2 regions of the Kitasatospora sp. NPDC059462 genome follow, and region 2 is predicted to be linked to the other one. Evidence: riboswitches for the same ligand, from Rfam matches in the RefSeq annotation. Region 2 holds a riboswitch; the other holds the start of a gene.
What was found. A riboswitch is a leader RNA that binds a small molecule or an ion and turns the genes downstream of it on or off. The one in region 2 is predicted to bind cobalamin.
Positions count from the first base shown of each region.

Region 1: linked by a shared signal. The riboswitch ahead of metE (5-methyltetrahydropteroyltriglutamate--homocysteine S-methyltransferase) and the one ahead of ACFXAM_RS25740 (HoxN/HupN/NixA family nickel/cobalt transporter) in region 2 are both predicted to bind cobalamin.

Region 1 covers NZ_JBHYUU010000174.1:6,416-13,973, forward strand. Annotated here, with positions in the region: gene ACFXAM_RS31175 (amidohydrolase) at 1-257, shown strand, start outside; gene ACFXAM_RS31180 (hypothetical protein) at 220-738, opposite strand; gene metE (5-methyltetrahydropteroyltriglutamate--homocysteine S-methyltransferase) at 949-3,264, opposite strand; cobalamin riboswitch at 3,410-3,646, opposite strand; gene ACFXAM_RS31190 (cytochrome P450) at 3,872-5,113, shown strand; gene ACFXAM_RS31195 (GNAT family N-acetyltransferase) at 5,183-5,704, shown strand; gene ACFXAM_RS31200 (choice-of-anchor P family protein) at 5,773-6,522, opposite strand; gene ACFXAM_RS31205 (glycosyltransferase) at 6,657-7,558, opposite strand, start outside.
Region 2 covers NZ_JBHYUU010000116.1:20,132-27,689, reverse strand. Annotated here, with positions in the region: gene ACFXAM_RS25760 (AAA family ATPase) at 1-883, shown strand, start outside; gene ACFXAM_RS25755 (Fpg/Nei family DNA glycosylase) at 969-1,799, shown strand; gene ACFXAM_RS25750 (hypothetical protein) at 1,865-3,889, shown strand; gene ACFXAM_RS25745 (ArsR/SmtB family transcription factor) at 3,906-4,280, opposite strand; cobalamin riboswitch at 4,363-4,556, shown strand; gene ACFXAM_RS25740 (HoxN/HupN/NixA family nickel/cobalt transporter) at 4,588-5,700, shown strand; gene ACFXAM_RS25735 (M24 family metallopeptidase) at 5,781-6,887, shown strand; gene efp (elongation factor P) at 6,953-7,516, shown strand; gene nusB (transcription antitermination factor NusB) at 7,521-7,558, shown strand, end outside.

The sequences.
Region 1 (7,558 bases), on a different contig from region 2:
CCGAGGCGATCGCCCTGCACACCGTCAACGCCGCCCGGCTGACCGGCGAGAGCGACATCCGCGGCACCCTGCGCCCGGGCGCGCTCGCCGATCTGACGCTGTGGCCCGCCGATCCGCTGAGCTGCCCGGTCGAGGAGCTGCGCGACCTGCTGCCCGAGCGCACCGTGATCGGCGGGCGGACGGTGCACCGGCGCCGAGCCGCCGGGCCGGACCGGCGGCTCAGGCCGGACGCACCTCCTGGAGCAGTCCCCAGGTGAAGTCCGCGGTGCAGGCACACGGCCGGCCGTCGGTGTCCGGCGCGGTGAAGTCCAGCCGGAACCTGGTGGGCGCGCTGCCCTCGCGCGCAACGGCGGGCGGGAACGCGGCGCCCAGGTCGGCCACCACACAGCTCCACGGCGTCAGATCGGCGAGCGTGCGCAGCACCGGCGGCCGGCTGCCCGGCGCCCGCACCAGCCAGGCGTTCAGTTCCGCCCCGCCCGGCGCGAGGAGCACCTCGAAGCGCAGGTCGGGCCAGAGCGGCAGCGCCCACTGCCGTGCGGTGCAGACGAGGTCCCCGACGCGCCGCGGCAGCACCGCCTCCGGCGCGCCGAGCACGGCCGTCCAGCGCCGCCCGCCGGACGGGGACCCCGGCGCGCGCACCATCGCCTGCCACCGCTTGTTCGCCTCGCGCATGCCCGCGCGCGTCGCCCCCAGCCGGCGCAGCGCCTCCTCGACCGGCTCCGGCCGGAAGTCCGCCATCCGGCGCAGCAGCACCAGCTGGAACTCCGTCACCCCGAACCCGTGGACCGCCACCCCGGCAGGCTACCCGCCCGCGGCGCCGCGCGGCCCGCGCGCCACCGGCGGCGCGGCCGGAAGCGCCCGTCGTGGCGCCGCCACGAGAGCCCCGGGCCCTTGCCGACCCCCGGAAGGGCGGGCGCGCACCGCGGGGTGTGCGCGCCCGCGGCCGCGTCAGCCCGTGAGTTCCCCGCGCAGGCGGCGGGCGGCGGTGACCAGGTTCTCCAGGGAGGCGCGGGTCTCCGGCCAGCCGCGGGTCTTCAGGCCGCAGTCGGGGTTGACCCAGAGCCGCTCGGCGGGGATCGCGGCCAGGCCGGTGCGCAGCAGCCGCTCGGCCTCGTCGGCGCTCGGTACGCGCGAGGAGTGGATGTCCCACACGCCGGGGCCGACCTCGCGCGGGTACCCGGCGGCGGCGAGTTCGCCGGCGACCCGCATGTGGGAGCGGGTGGCCTCCAGGGAGATGACGTCCGCGTCGAGGTCGTCGATGGCCGTCATGATCGCGCCGAACTCGGCGTAGCACATGTGGGTGTGGATCTGGGTGTCGGCGCGGACGCCGGAGGTGGCGAGGCGGAACGCCTCCGTCGCCCAGTCCAGGTAGGCCGGTCGGCCGTCGGCGCGCAGCGGCAGGGTCTCACGCAGGGCGGGTTCGTCGACCTGGACGACGGCGGCGCCGGCGGCCTCCAGGTCGGCGACCTCGTCGCGCAGGGCCAGGGCGACCTGGCGGGCGGTGTCGGCGAGCGGCTGGTCGTCGCGGACGAAGGACCACGCGAGCATGGTGACCGGGCCGGTGAGCATGCCCTTGACCGGGCGGTCGGTGAGGCCCTGGGCGTAGCGGAACCAGTCGACCGTCATCGGGCCCGGGCGGGAGACGTCCCCGGCAAGGACCGGCGGGCGGACGTAGCGGGTGCCGTAGGACTGCACCCAGCCGTGCCGGGTGGCGAGGAAGCCGGTGAGCTGTTCGGCGAAGTACTGGACCATGTCGTTGCGTTCGGGCTCGCCGTGCACCAGGACGTCCAGCCCGGCCTTCTCCTGGAAGGCGATCACCTCGCGGACCTCGGCCTCCATCCGCGCCCGGTAGGCGGCGGCGTCGGTCCGCCCGGCGGTGAGGTCGGCGCGGGCGGCCCGCAGTTCGGCGGTCTGCGGGAAGGAGCCGATCGTGGTGGTGGGCAGCAGCGGAAGGCCGAGCCGGGCGCGCTGGGCCCCGGCGCGCCCGGGGTGGGCCGGGGTGCGGCGGGCGTCCTCGGCGGTGACGGCGGCGGTGCGGGCGCGCACGGCGGGGTCGCGGGTGATCGGGGAGGCGGCCCGGGAGGCCAGGTGGGCGCGGTTGGCGGCGAGTTCGGCGGCGATCGCGCCGGTGCCCTCGCGCAGGCCGCGCGCGAGCAGCGCGGTCTCCTCGGCCTTCTGCCGGGCGAAGGCGAGCCAGCGGGCGAGCTGCGGGTCGAGGTCCCGCTCGGCGGTGGCGTCGACCGGCACGTGCAGCAGGGAGCAGGACGGCGCCACGTCCACGTGGCCGGCCAGGCCGAGCAGGGTGGCCAGGGTGGCGAGCGAGGCCTCCAGGTCGTTGATCCAGATGTTGCGGCCGTCGACGACGCCCGCGACCAGGCGCTTGCCGGGCAGTCCGCCGGCGGCGGCGAGGTCGTCCAGATTGGCGGCGGCCGGCCCGGTGAAGTCCAGTGCCAGCCCCTCCACGGGCGCCGCGGCCAGCACCGGAAGCGCCTCGCCGAGGCGGTCGAAGTAGCTCGCGACCAGCAGCTTCGGCCGGTCGGTGCGGGCGCCGAGCTCGCGGTAGGCGCGGGCGACGGCGTTCAGTTCGGCCGGGGTGCGGTCCTGGACGAGCGCGGGCTCGTCCAGCTGCACCCAGTCCGCGCCGGCCGCGTGCAGGTCGGCGAGGAGTTCGGCGTAGACGGGCAGCAGCCGGTCCAGCAGGGTGAGCGGCCGGAAGTCCTCCGCGACGCCGGGGGCGGGCTCGGCCAGCAGCAGGTAGGTGACCGGGCCCACCAGCACCGGGCGGGCCTCGTGGCCGGCGGCGAGCGCCTCGGCGAGTTCGCCGACCGCCTTGCCGGAGTTGGCGGTGAAGGCGGTGTCCGGCCCCAGTTCGGGGACGAGGTAGTGGTAGTTGGTGTCGAACCACTTGGTCATCTCCAGCGGCGCGGCGTCCTGGGTGCCGCGCGCCATGGCGAAGTAGCCGTCGAGCGGGTCGGCGTCGACGGCGGCCCGGTGGCGGGCGGGGACGGCGCCGACGGCGACGGTGGTGTCGAGCACGTGGTCGTAGAGCGAGAAGTCGCCGGTGGGGAGTTCGCGCACGCCCGCCCCGGCGAGCTGCGTCCAGTTCTCCCGGCGCAGTCGGGCGGCGGTGGCGTGCAGGGCGTCGGCGGTGACGGTGCCCTTCCAGTAGCCCTCGACCGCCTTCTTGAGCTCCCGGTTCCGGCCCTGCCGGGGGTAGCCGTGGACGGTGGCCAGGGTGGCCGCGGCTGCGGACTTCGCTGTCAAGGGACTCTCCTTCGCGAGTCTTGATCCTCGGTGCCCGGTGACGGGACGAGGGCGCGAAGGGATGACGTACCGGACGGAGGCGCCTACGCGGCTCCGTGTGCACGCCGACCCGCCCACGAGGTCACCGGGATGGCCGCGCGCGATCGGTCGCGCGCGGACAGCGGGCAGGTCTTCGGACTCGCGGGCACGCCCGCCCCCGAAAGGGCGGACACCTACTGGCCGTCGCTTCCCGGGCCGCTCGGGCCCAGTGCGTATGACGGCGGTCGTTCCCGCTCACCGCTGCGGGGCAGTCCCGGACTGGCCAGTCGAAAGGCGTCACCGGGTTCCCTCTTACGACGCGCCTGCCTGGCGGGCAGGGCGAACCAGCTGCACGGTCAGCGTAGACGCAGGACGGCGGCCCCGTCACGGAATTCCGTGACGCCCCCCGTACCGCGTCCGGGGCGTCCGGAGCCGGCCGGGACGGGCGAACGCGTGGTGCCCGGCCCTCGGGGGCGGCGCCCCCGGGCGCGCGGCACGGTGACAAGCGCCCTTCCGCCGCCGCCCGGTCGGTCGTACGGTCACCATCGGCCGACCGTTTCCGACCGCCGCTCCCCTTCCAGGAGGGCCCATGGAACCCCGCTGCCCCTACACCCACGTCCTCGACACCCGCGGCACCGCCCTGCACGCCGAGGCCGCCCATCTGCGCTCCCACGGCCCAGCCGTCCGGGTCGAGCTCCCCGGCCGCGTCCAGGCCTGGTCGGTGACCCGGGCCGACGTCGCCCGGAAGCTGCTCACCGACCCCCGGCTCGCCAAGAACGCCCGCCACCACTGGCCCGACTGGATCGACGGCCGGGTCGGCCCCGACTGGCCGCTGGCCAGCTGGGTCGCGGTGGAGTCGATGTTCACCAGCGACGGTGCGGACCACCTCCGGCTGCGCACCCTCACCGCGCCCTCGTTCGGCCCGCGCCGGGTGGAGGCGCTGCGGCCCCGGGTGCGGGCGATCGCCGCCGCCCTGGTCGACGCGCTGCGCGGCGCCGCGCCCGGCGCGACCGTCGACCTGCACACCGGCCTCTCCTACCCGTTGCCGACCACGCTGATCTGCGACCTGTTCGGCGTCCCCGAGGAGCAGCGGGCGGAGGTGCGCCGGGTGGTGGACGGCGTCCTGGCGACCGACGCCACCCCCGAGCACGCCAAGGGCGTCCTCGACGACCTGTTCGCCGCCATGGCCCGCCTCGCCGCCACCAAGCGGGCGGCGCCGGGCGACGACATGACCAGCGAGCTGATCGCCACCCGTGACGCCCACGGGTCCCGGCTCAGCGAGTCGGAGCTGGTCTCCACCCTGATCCTGATGATCGGCGCCGGGTCGGAGACCGCCGTCAACCTCATCGACCACACGGTGGCGCTGCTGCTCTCGCACCCCGGGCAGCTGGCGCTGATCCGCTCCGGCGCGGCGACCTGGCGCGACGCCATCGAGGAGTCGCTGCGCCTGGAGGCGCCGGTGATGCACCTGCCGATGTACTTCGCCGCCGCGGACATCGACCTCGGCGAGGGCGTGCTGATCCGGGCCGGCGAGCCGGTCCTGTTCGCCTTCGGCGCGGCCGGGCGGGATCCGGCCCTGCACCCCGACCGGCCGGAGGAGTTCGACCTCACCCGGTCCGACAAGACCCATCTGGCCTTCGGCCACGGCCGGCACTACTGCTTGGGCGCGGTGCTCGGCACGATGGAGGCCGAGGAGGCGCTGAGCGCCCTGTTCGGCGCCTTCCCCGACGTCGAACTCGCGCTGCCGCCGGAGGGGCTGCTCCCGCAGGAGTCGTTCATCGTGAACGCCCTGCGGTCCCTGCCGGTCCGGCTCAGCCCGGCCGCCGGCTAGGCCCCGTCCCGTCCCCCGCCTGCGGCGGCCGGTGGGGCGGTTGTCGGTGGGGCCGTCTACCGTACGCCCATGGACGATCACGTCACCGCCGTACGCCTGGAGCCCTGGTCCGAGGCGGACGCCGCGCTGCTGTCCGCCCTCAACGCGCCGGAGTTGATGGCGCACCTCGGCGGCCCGGAGAGCGGGGGGCAGGTGGCCCGCCGTCACCGTCGCTACGTCGACCTCAGTGCCCGGCCCGCCGCCGCGGGGCGGATGTTCCGGATCGTGCTGCCGGACGGCGCGGCGGCGGGCAGCATCGGGTTCTGGGAGCGCACGTGGGAGGGCGGGCCGGTGTACGAGACCGGCTGGACGGTGCTGCCGGCCTTCCAGGGCCGGGGCGTGGCGAAGGCCGCCACCCGGGCGGTGGTGGCCGAGGCCCGGGCCGCCGGGCTCCACCGGTACCTGCACGCCTTCCCCTCGGTGGACAACGCCGCGTCCAACGCGGTGTGCCGGGGCACGGGCTTCGAGCTGCTGGGCGTGCGGGAGTTCGAGTACCCGCCGGGCCGGCCGATGCGCGGCAACGACTGGCGCTTCGACCTCCGTCCGGCCTGACGGAGGAGGCCGGGAGGCAGGCGGGGAAGGAGGCCGGGGTGCCCCGGTCCGGGGCACCCCGGCGGGGATCAGCCGGTGGTGGTGCGGCGGCGCAGCAGGAAGACCCCGGCGGCGGTGGCCAGGGCCGCGGCTCCGCCGACGGCGGCGACCTGGGGGTTGACCATCGGCACGGCCTCGGCGGGCGCGGCACCGCCGCACTCGGCGTGGCCGATGACCAGGTCGGCGGCGTTGAGGATCGGCAGCAGGCTGATCCGCACGGCGTTGGCGCTGAGTATGCCGTTGGCGTCGGTGCGCTGCTCGTTGAGGAGGATGGTGCCGACCCCGGGGATGTCGATCCCGGTGTTGGGCCCGGCGCCGGCCTGAAGGTTGATCGCGGGCAGGAGCGGCAGCTTGACGCTGCCCCCCGCGATGACGCCGGAGCCGGTGGCGCCGGCCGGGGTCGCGGTGCAGGTCGAGTTGACGCCGGTGAGCGAGACGGTGGCGACGCCCAGGTCGACGCCGAGCGAGTCGATCGTGGCGGAGGCGCCCGAGGTGCCGGCCTGCGGGTCGCCCGAGGTCGTGGAGGTGAGCAGCGCGTTGCTGGCGAAGGGGCCGACGCTGATGCCGGCCAGGGTGCTGGTGCCGCCCGAGGGGTAGGCGGAGGCGGGCGTCGGGGCGACGGCCACCATCCCGGCGACGGCGTCGGCGGAGACGACGTAGGCCTTGGCCTCGGGGGCGGGGAGGGCGGCCCAGGCCGGGCCGGCGGTGCAGACCAGCGCGGCGGTGGCGGCGGCGCCCGCGAGCAGGCGGGTGCGGGTCCGGGTGCGACGAGAGGTCATGGTGGTGGTGCCTTTCGGGGGACGGGAGAGGGGGACGGCCGAGGACGATCGGGAACGGTCCGGCAGGCAGGACCGGGTGCGGTCGTCGGGCGGGGCGGGGGCCGGGGGCGGGGCGCGGGCCGGGCGCCGGACGCTCATGCCGCCGGCTCGCCGACGACGGCGGGGGCAGCGGCCGGGGCCGGGGTGACGGCCGGGGCGGGCGCGGTGGCGACCCGGGCGGTCTTGTGCCAGGAGTTGCGCCGGCACAGCACCCGCCAGGCCGCGCGGACGGCGACCAGATAGGTGGTGGCGGCGTACAGGGCCAGCGCGAGCCCGTACCCGAGTGCGGCGCGCCGTCCGACGCCCGGCTCGCAGCGCCGCCGGTACAGCGGCCCCCAGACGGCGAACTCGCCGATGCCCAGCAGCAGGTAGAGGGCCAGCAGCAGCGCGCCGCCCTGCTGCAGGAAGGTGAGCACGAACTCCGGGTAGAGCACCAGGTTGTAGCCGAAGGCCGCGATCGGCACGGTGTAGACCACCAGGCCGACGAGTTGCAGCCATGGCTGGCTCATGAAGTACAGCACCTCCAGGAAGCCGGCCGTGCCGAACGCCCGCGAGCCCCAGATCTCCCGGAGGTAGCGGGTGCACTGCATCGAGCCCTGGGCCCAGCGCACCCGCTGGGTGAGCAGTTGCCGCACGCTCCACAGCGCCTCCTGGTCGACCCAGGCGTCGGTGGTGTAGCCGTTGCGCCAGCCGGCCAGCATCAGCCGCAGGCCCAGCTCGTAGTCCTCCAGCAGCGCCCTGCCCCACGGCCGCCCGCCGCCGCCGTCCACCGCGCGCAGGGCGGAGAGCCGGGTGAACTGGCCGTTGCCGCCGACGTTGACGGTGCCGGTGCGGCGCCGGGTGATCTGCATGGCGGATATCGGTCCGCGGAACTCGATGTCCTGGAGGCGGGCGAGCAGCCGGGCCCGCCGGTTGGCGAACGCGCCCCGGCCGGGCAGCGGCCGGGGCACGTCGCGGTTGGACATCCGCACCTCGACCTGGACGGCCCCGATCCCGG
Region 2 (7,558 bases):
CCCCGGGGGCGGGCCGGTTCCCCCGCGTCCCGTCGCTCCGCCGGTGCCCGGGTACCCGGCCGCGGCGTCCGCCGGGCTTCCGGGCGGGCCGCCGGGCGGCCCGCCGACGGTGCCGGTGCCGGTCGTCCCGCCGGGCCCGCCCGCGCCTGCGCCCGCGCCCGCCCCGGCCACCGTTCCGGCGCCCGTTCCGGCGCCCGTTCCGGCGCCTGCTCCCGCGCCCGTTCCGGTGGCGCCGGTGCCCGCCGGATCCACCGGCCACTTCGTGCTGCCGTCCGGCGCGCCCGTCCAGCTGCCCGCCCGCCCGCCGCAGCGGCAGCACGCGGCCACCGGCCCGATCGCGGTGCTGCTGATCGGCCCGGCCGGCGCCGGCAAGACCACCGTCGCCCGCCACTGGGCCGAGCGGCGCCCCACCCCGACCGCGCACATCAGCCTCGACGACGTCCGCGAGTGGGTGCAGTCCGGCTTCGCCAACCCGCAGTCCGGCTGGAACAACGCCTCCGAGGCACAGTACCGGCTGGCCCGCCGGACCTGCGGCTTCGCCTGCCGCAACTACCTCGCCAACGGCATCTCCTGCATCATCGACGACGCCGTCTTCCCCGACCGCCCCGCCATCGGCCTCGGCGGCTGGAAGCGGCACATCGGCCCCGGCATGATCCCGGTGGTGCTGCTGCCCAGCCTGGACTCGGTGCTCAGCCGCAACGCCAGGCGCGGCGGCAACCGCCGGCTGGACGACGAGGAGGTGGCCCGGATCCACGGCCGGATGGCCGGCTGGTACAACTCCGGGCTGCCGATCATCGACAACTCCCACCTCGACGTGGCCGCCACGGCCGCCGAACTCGACCGGGTGATCCTGGCCCGGCTGATGGGCATGCCGGTGCGCTGAGCGCCGCCGCCGGCCCGGCCGCGCTGTCGGTGCCGGCTGCGATGATGGACGGGTCCTGAACGAACCACCGGGGGGAGCCGCGCCCGTGCCGGAAGGCCACATCATCCACCGCCTCGCCGCCGAGAACCACCGCGCCTTCGGCGGCCGGCCGGTCCGCGCCAGCAGCCCGCAGGGCCGCTTCGCGGACGGCGCCGAGCTGATCGACGGACGGGAGCTGGTCGCGGCCGAGGCCACCGGCAAGCACCTCTTCCTCGGCTTCGGCGAGGACGCCTGGGTGCACGTCCACCTCGGCCTGTACGGCGGCTTCACCTTCGGCGACACCGCCGACGGCCAGGTGCCGGAGCCGGTCGGCCTGGTCCGGCTGCGCCTGGAGAACGACGAGCACTACGCCGACCTGCGCGGCCCCAACACCTGCGCCCTGATCACCGACGCCGAGAAGGCCGCCGTCGCCGCCCGCCTCGGCCCGGACCCGCTGCGCGCCGACGCCGACCCGGACGCCGCCTGGCGGCGGATGACCGGCAGCCGCACGACCGTCGCCGCCCTGCTGATGGACCAGAAGGTGCTGGCCGGCGTCGGCAACGTCTACCGCGCCGAGGTGCTGTTCCGGCACGGCATCGACCCCCAGCTGCCCGGCCGCTCCCTGCGCCGCACCGAGTGGGACGCCATCTGGGCCGACCTGGTCGCCCTGATGCGCGAGGGCACCGCCGCCGGCCGCATCGACACCGTCCGCCCCGAGCACACCCCCGAGGCGATGAACCGCCCCCCGCGCGTCGACGACCACGGCGGCGAGGTCTACGTCTACCGCCGCGCCGGCCAACCCTGCCTGATCTGCGCCACCGACATCCGCACCGAGGAACACGCCTCCCGCAACCTCTTCTGGTGCCCCACCTGCCAACCACCCCGCCCGACCACCTGACCCACCATCAACTCCGCCCGTAGGCTTGGCCCGGGGCAGCCGGGCCGGTCGGAGGGAGCGCGCGGATGACGGAGGTCCACCGGACGGTCAACACCGTGTCGGGCACGGTCCACGGCACGGTGGTCCAGGCCGGCACGGTCGTCATGGCGGCGGCGCCCGGAATCGTGGTCCCGCGCCAGATCCGCGGCCCGCGCCGGGCGTTCGTCAACCGCGACGGCGAGTTCGCCCGGCTGGAGGCGGTGCTGGGCCGGCTGGACGACGTCCGCCCGGCCGTCGTGGCGCTCAGCGGCCTCGGCGGTGTCGGCAAGACCGAGCTCGTGGCCCAGTTCGCGGCCCGGTCCGCGGTGCATTTCGCGGGTGGCCAGCTCTATGCGGACCTCGCCGTCCACCGGCATCCCGGCGGGGTGGACCTCGGCGAGGTGCTCGGCGGCTTCCTGCGCGGTTTCGGGCTCCCGTCCGTGCCGGACGCACCGGCAGAACGGGCGGCGGCCTTCCGCACCACGACGGCCGCGGGGCGCCGTGTGCTGGTCTTCCTGGACAACGTCGAGCACGCCGCCGAGGTCCGGGCGCTGCTGCCCGCCACCGGGCTCGTGGTGGCCGCCGGGAGGCGGCGGCTGCCCGGCCTCGCCCTGGACGGCGCCGAGGTGGTGCGCCTCGACCCGCTCCCGACCGCGGCCGGGAGCACGCTGGTCCGCGGCTGGCTGGGCCCGGGCCGCGGGACGGACGCGGAGCTGGCACGGCTGGTCGAGCTCTGCGGCGGCCTTCCGTTGGCGCTGAACGCCGTGGGGTACCGGCTGCTGGACCGCGAGGAACTGCGGGTGGACCGGGTGCTGGACGAACTGACGGACAAGGAGCGCAGGTTGTCGTCACTGAGCAATGAGGAGGGCGCCGTGGGGGACGTTCTGGACACCGTTCACCGGCGGTTGCCCGAGCACACCCGTCGGCTCTACTGCCTCCTGGGCGTCAATCCCGGCCCGCTGGTCTCGGCCGAACTGGCGGAGGCCGTGGGGGTGCCGCGGGTCGCGGACGGTCTGGCGGACCTGCGCTCGGCGCACCTGCTGGACGACGTCGCGGACGAGGGGCCGGAGCGCCGCTACCGCGCCCACGACCTGGTCCGGCTGCACGCGGCCGGGGTGGTCCGCGAACTGCCCGGCCGGCTGGACCTGCTGGCCCGGATCGTCGCCTACTACCGCGGCCGTGCGGCGCTCGCCGACCGGGCGATCGGGGACCGTTTGCGGCTCCAGGGCGATGAGGGCGCGGCGGTCGGAGGGGACGGCGCGGTGCTGCCCGGCTTCGGGTCGGCACCGGACGCGCTGGAGTGGCTGCAGAGCGAGCGGGCCAATCTGCTGGGCGCCGTCCGTTCCGCCGCAGAGCAGCGGTGGCACGGCGAGGTGTGGCGGCTCTGCGAGTCGCTCTGGCCGCTCTACCACGGGCGCAAGCACTACGGGGACTGGGTGGAGAGCCACCTGCTCGGCGTCGAGGCGGCCCGGCGGGACGGCCGGCCGGACGCCGAGATCCGGATGCGCAACCAGCTCGGGCGTGCCTACTGCGAGCGCGCCGAGTACCCGCTCGCCGCGGAGCAGTTGGCGGCCGCCGCGGCCCTGTTGCCGGAGGTGGACGAGCCGCGGCTGGCCGGTGTGCTGTGGGAGACGGACGGCCTGCTCTGCCTGGCCGACGGGCGGCCGGAGCGGGCCGTCGAGCTGTTCACCCTGGCCCGGGAGGCCAACGCTGGCGACCCGCACGGGGTGGTGGTGCAGAGCTACAACCTCGCCCAGGCCCTGGTGGCCGCCGGGCGGCCGGAGGAGGCGCTGACCGTGCTGCGGGACGCGACCGAGCTGGCCGAGCAGGAGGGCGACGCCCCGATGCTGATGCGGCTTCCGCTGGTCGAGGCCCGGGCCGAGCGAGCGCTGCACCGGCCCGCGGCGGCGGCCGCCGCGGCGGAGCGGAGCGCCGGGCGGGCCCGCGAGCTGGGCCAGCCGGCGAAGGAGGGGACGGCGCGGGCGCTGCTCGTCGAACTGGCGGAGGAGCTGGGCGACGAGGCCCTGGCCGACCGCAACCGTGCCCGGCTGGGGGAGCTGCGGGGGCGCTGAGCGAGCCGCCCGGCGGTCAGCCGGCTGCTATGGCGGGGGTGTCGCCGGCGCATTGGTCGAGGAGGGGGCGCAGGGTGGCGTCCACGAGCCGGTAGCGCACGACGCGGCCCTCCTTCTCGCCGGCCACCACGCCGGCGGTGCGCAGGAGGCGCAGGGCCTGGGAGACGGCGGGGTCGCGCATGCCGGTGGCGACGGCGAGGTCGGTGACGGCGAGGGGGCCGGTGCGGTGCAGGGCGAGCAGGAGGGCGAGCCTGCCGGGGTCGGCGAGCAGGGCGAAGCGGTCGGCCCAGGAGCGGACGTGGGCGGTGTCGCCGATCGCGGCGATGGCCTCGCAGACCCGGTGGCCGTCGATGGTGCGGTGGCCCGCGCGGTCGGCCGGTACGAGATGCATACGGCCCATTCTGGCAGGCGGGAGGTTGTGATCCTGAACACCTGCGTAGGTGCGCAGCCTTGCATGGGTCGCCCCGGGCCCCTACGGTGTTCCCCGCCGTGGTGCTCGGGAAGACCGGTGACGGACCCTCAGGGGTCCCAGTCCGGAGCGGCCCTCGCCACTGTGATCGGGGGAGAGTGTCCGTACCCACGACGCCACTGGGCGCCTCGCGCGCTTGGGAAGGCGGGTACGGGAGCCCCGTAAGCCAGGAGACCGGCCGCGGCATCTCACGAAGTCATTCCACGAGGTGCTGGAGCGTGATCCGCAGATGACCCTGCCCGAAACCGCCGCCGCCGCGGCGTCGCCCGCCGCCCTGCCCGCCTTCCGCTGGCGCCGGGAGGACACCCTGCGCACCGCCGGGCTGCTGGGCGTGATCCTCGCCATGCACGTGGTGGCGTTCGGCACGTTGATCTTCCTGGTGGCGCCGGAGAAGTACGAGGTGGGCACCCAGGTCTTCGGGGTGGGCCTGGGCATCACCGCCTACACCCTCGGCATGCGCCACGCCTTCGACGCCGACCACATCGCGGTGATCGACAACACCACCCGCAAGCTGATGGCGGACGGCAAGCGCCCGGTCTCGGTGGGCTTCTGGTTCGCGCTCGGGCACTCCTCGATGGTGGTGCTGATGGCCGCCCTGGTGGCGGGCGGCGCGCAGCTGGCCAACACGCTGATGGACGACGAGTCGTCCACCCACCAGTGGCTGGGCATGGTCGGCACCTCGGCCTCCGGCGTCTTCCTGTACCTGATCGGCGCGCTGAACCTGGCGGCGCTGTTCGGCATCCTCAGGGTGTTCCGCTCGATGCGCGCCGGCCGGTTCGACGAGGCCGAGCTGGAGGCGCACCTGAACGCGCGCGGCCTGATGGCCCGGGTGCTGAACCGGGCGACCCGCTCGATCACCCGGCCCGGGCAGATGTTCCCGGTCGGCATGGTGCTGGGCCTGGGCTTCGACACCGCGACCGAGGTCACCCTGATGGTGATGGCCGGCTCGGGCGCGGCCTCCGGCCTGCCGTGGTACGCGATCGTCTGCCTGCCGCTGCTGTTCGCGGCCGGGATGAGCCTGTTCGACACGCTGGACGGCACTTTCATGAACTTCGCCTACCAGTGGGCGTTCTCCAACCCGGTGCGGAAGGTGTACTACAACCTGACGATCACCGGGCTGTCCATCGCGGTGGCCTTCGTCATCGGCACCATCGAGCTGGTCGGCGTGCTGCACGAGAAGCTGGACCTCACCGACCCGGTGAGCGGCTGGATCGCGGACATCTCGCTGGACAACGTCGGCTACGCGATCGTCGCCCTGTTCGTGGTGGTCTGGGCCGCCGCCATCGCCTACTGGCGGCTGGCCGGGGTGGAGCGGAAGTGGAGCCCGAAGGCCGCGGAGTAGCGGCCCGGGCGGGCGGCCGGGGCTGCCCGGGTGGGGGCGTTCGGCGGGCGGATCGGGGGCCGGGTTCGTAGGCTCGACGCATGGCTGATGCGTACGCGGGCCGCCGGGAGCGGTTGCGGGAGCACTGCGGTGCCTCCGGGGCCGACGCGGCGCTGATCACCCGGGCGGCGAACGTGCGGTACCTGACCGGCTGCCCGCCGTGCGGGGCGAGCCTGCTGCTGACCCGGGACCGGGTGCTGCTCGCGCTGCCGGACGACCTGCCGCCGGACGACACCGGCGAGCACCTGATCGCCCCCGACGTCACCCGGCTGCCGGTGGCCGCCGGTTCCGACACCGCGCTGGCCGCGGCGGCCGCCGCGGCGCGGCTGGGGGCGGCCGGGCTGGCGGTGGAGGAGCACGACCTGACGGTCGCCCGGCACCGGGCGGTGGCCGGGCTGGCCGAGGGGGTGCGGCTGGCGGACGTCGGCCAGGCGGTCGAGCGGCTGCGGGTGGTCAAGGACGAGCACGAGATCGCCGACCTGCGGATCGCCGCCGAGATCGCCGACCAGGCGCTCGGCGAGCTGCTGGAGTCGATCCTGGTCGGGCGCACCGAACGGCACCTGGCGATGGAGCTGGAGCGCCGGATGATCGACCACGGCGCCGACCGGGCGGCCTTCCCGGTCTCGGTCGGCACCGGCAGCCACTCCGGCCAGCCGGCGCACCAGCCCACCGACCGGCGGGTGGAGGAGGGCGACTTCCTGACCGTGGTGCTCGGCGCGCAGTACCGCGGCTACGGGGTGTCCACCGCCCGCACCTTCGTGATCGGAGCGGCCCCCGCGCCCTGGCAGGTCGAGCTGCACCGGCTGGTGTTCCGCGCCCAGCGGGCCGGGCGGGAGGCGCTCGGGCCGGGGGTCGAGCTGTGCGTACCCGACCGGGCTGCGCGGGAGATCCTGGGGGCGGCCGGGCACACCGAGGGCTCCGTGCACCCGATCGGCCACGGCATCGGCCTGGAGATCCGGGAGGCCCCGCGCCTCGGCCCCACGGACATGGGTAAACTGGACAGCCGCGTACCGGTCACCGTCGGCCCGGGGGTCCACCTCCCGGGGCGGGGCGGGGTCCGGATCGAGGACACGCTCGTGGTGCGCCCCCTGGACGAGGGCGGGCCCGAGCTGCTCACCATCACCACCAAGGAGCTCCTCGCCCTGTGACGCAGGTGTGCCACAGGACGCGTCCCTTGGTTCCTTGACAGCTATATCCAGGAGTAAGTGCGCCCGTGGCTTCCACGAACGATCTCAAGAACGGCATGGTCCTCAAGCTGGAGGGCGGCAAGCTCTGGTCCGTCGTCGAGTTCCAGCACGTCAAGCCCGGCAAGGGCCCGGCCTTCGTGCGTACCAAGCTCAAGGAGGTCCTGACGGGCAAGGTCGTCGACAAGACCTTCAACGCGGGCACCAAGGTCGAGACCGCCAACGTCGACAAGCGCACCATGCAGTTCTCGTACAAGGACGGCGAGAACTTCGTGTTCATGGACATGGACACCTACGACCAGCTGGCCATCGAGCCGGTCGTCGTCGGCGACGCCGCCAAGTACCTGCTGGAGGGCTTCGACGCGCTCGTCGCCGTCAACGAGGGTTCGGTGCTCTACATCGAGCTCCCGGCCGCCGTCGAGCTGGTCATCGCCGAGACCGAGCCGGGCGTCCAGGGCGACCGCTCCACCGGTGGCACCAAGCCGGCGACGCTGGAGACCGGCGCCGAGATCCAGGTGCCGCTGTTCATCACCACCGGCGAGAAGGTCAAGGTCGACACCCGCGACGGCAGCTACCTCGGCCGGGTGAAGTAAGTCCGTGTCGTCCGCACGCACCAAGGCCCGCACGCGAGCCTT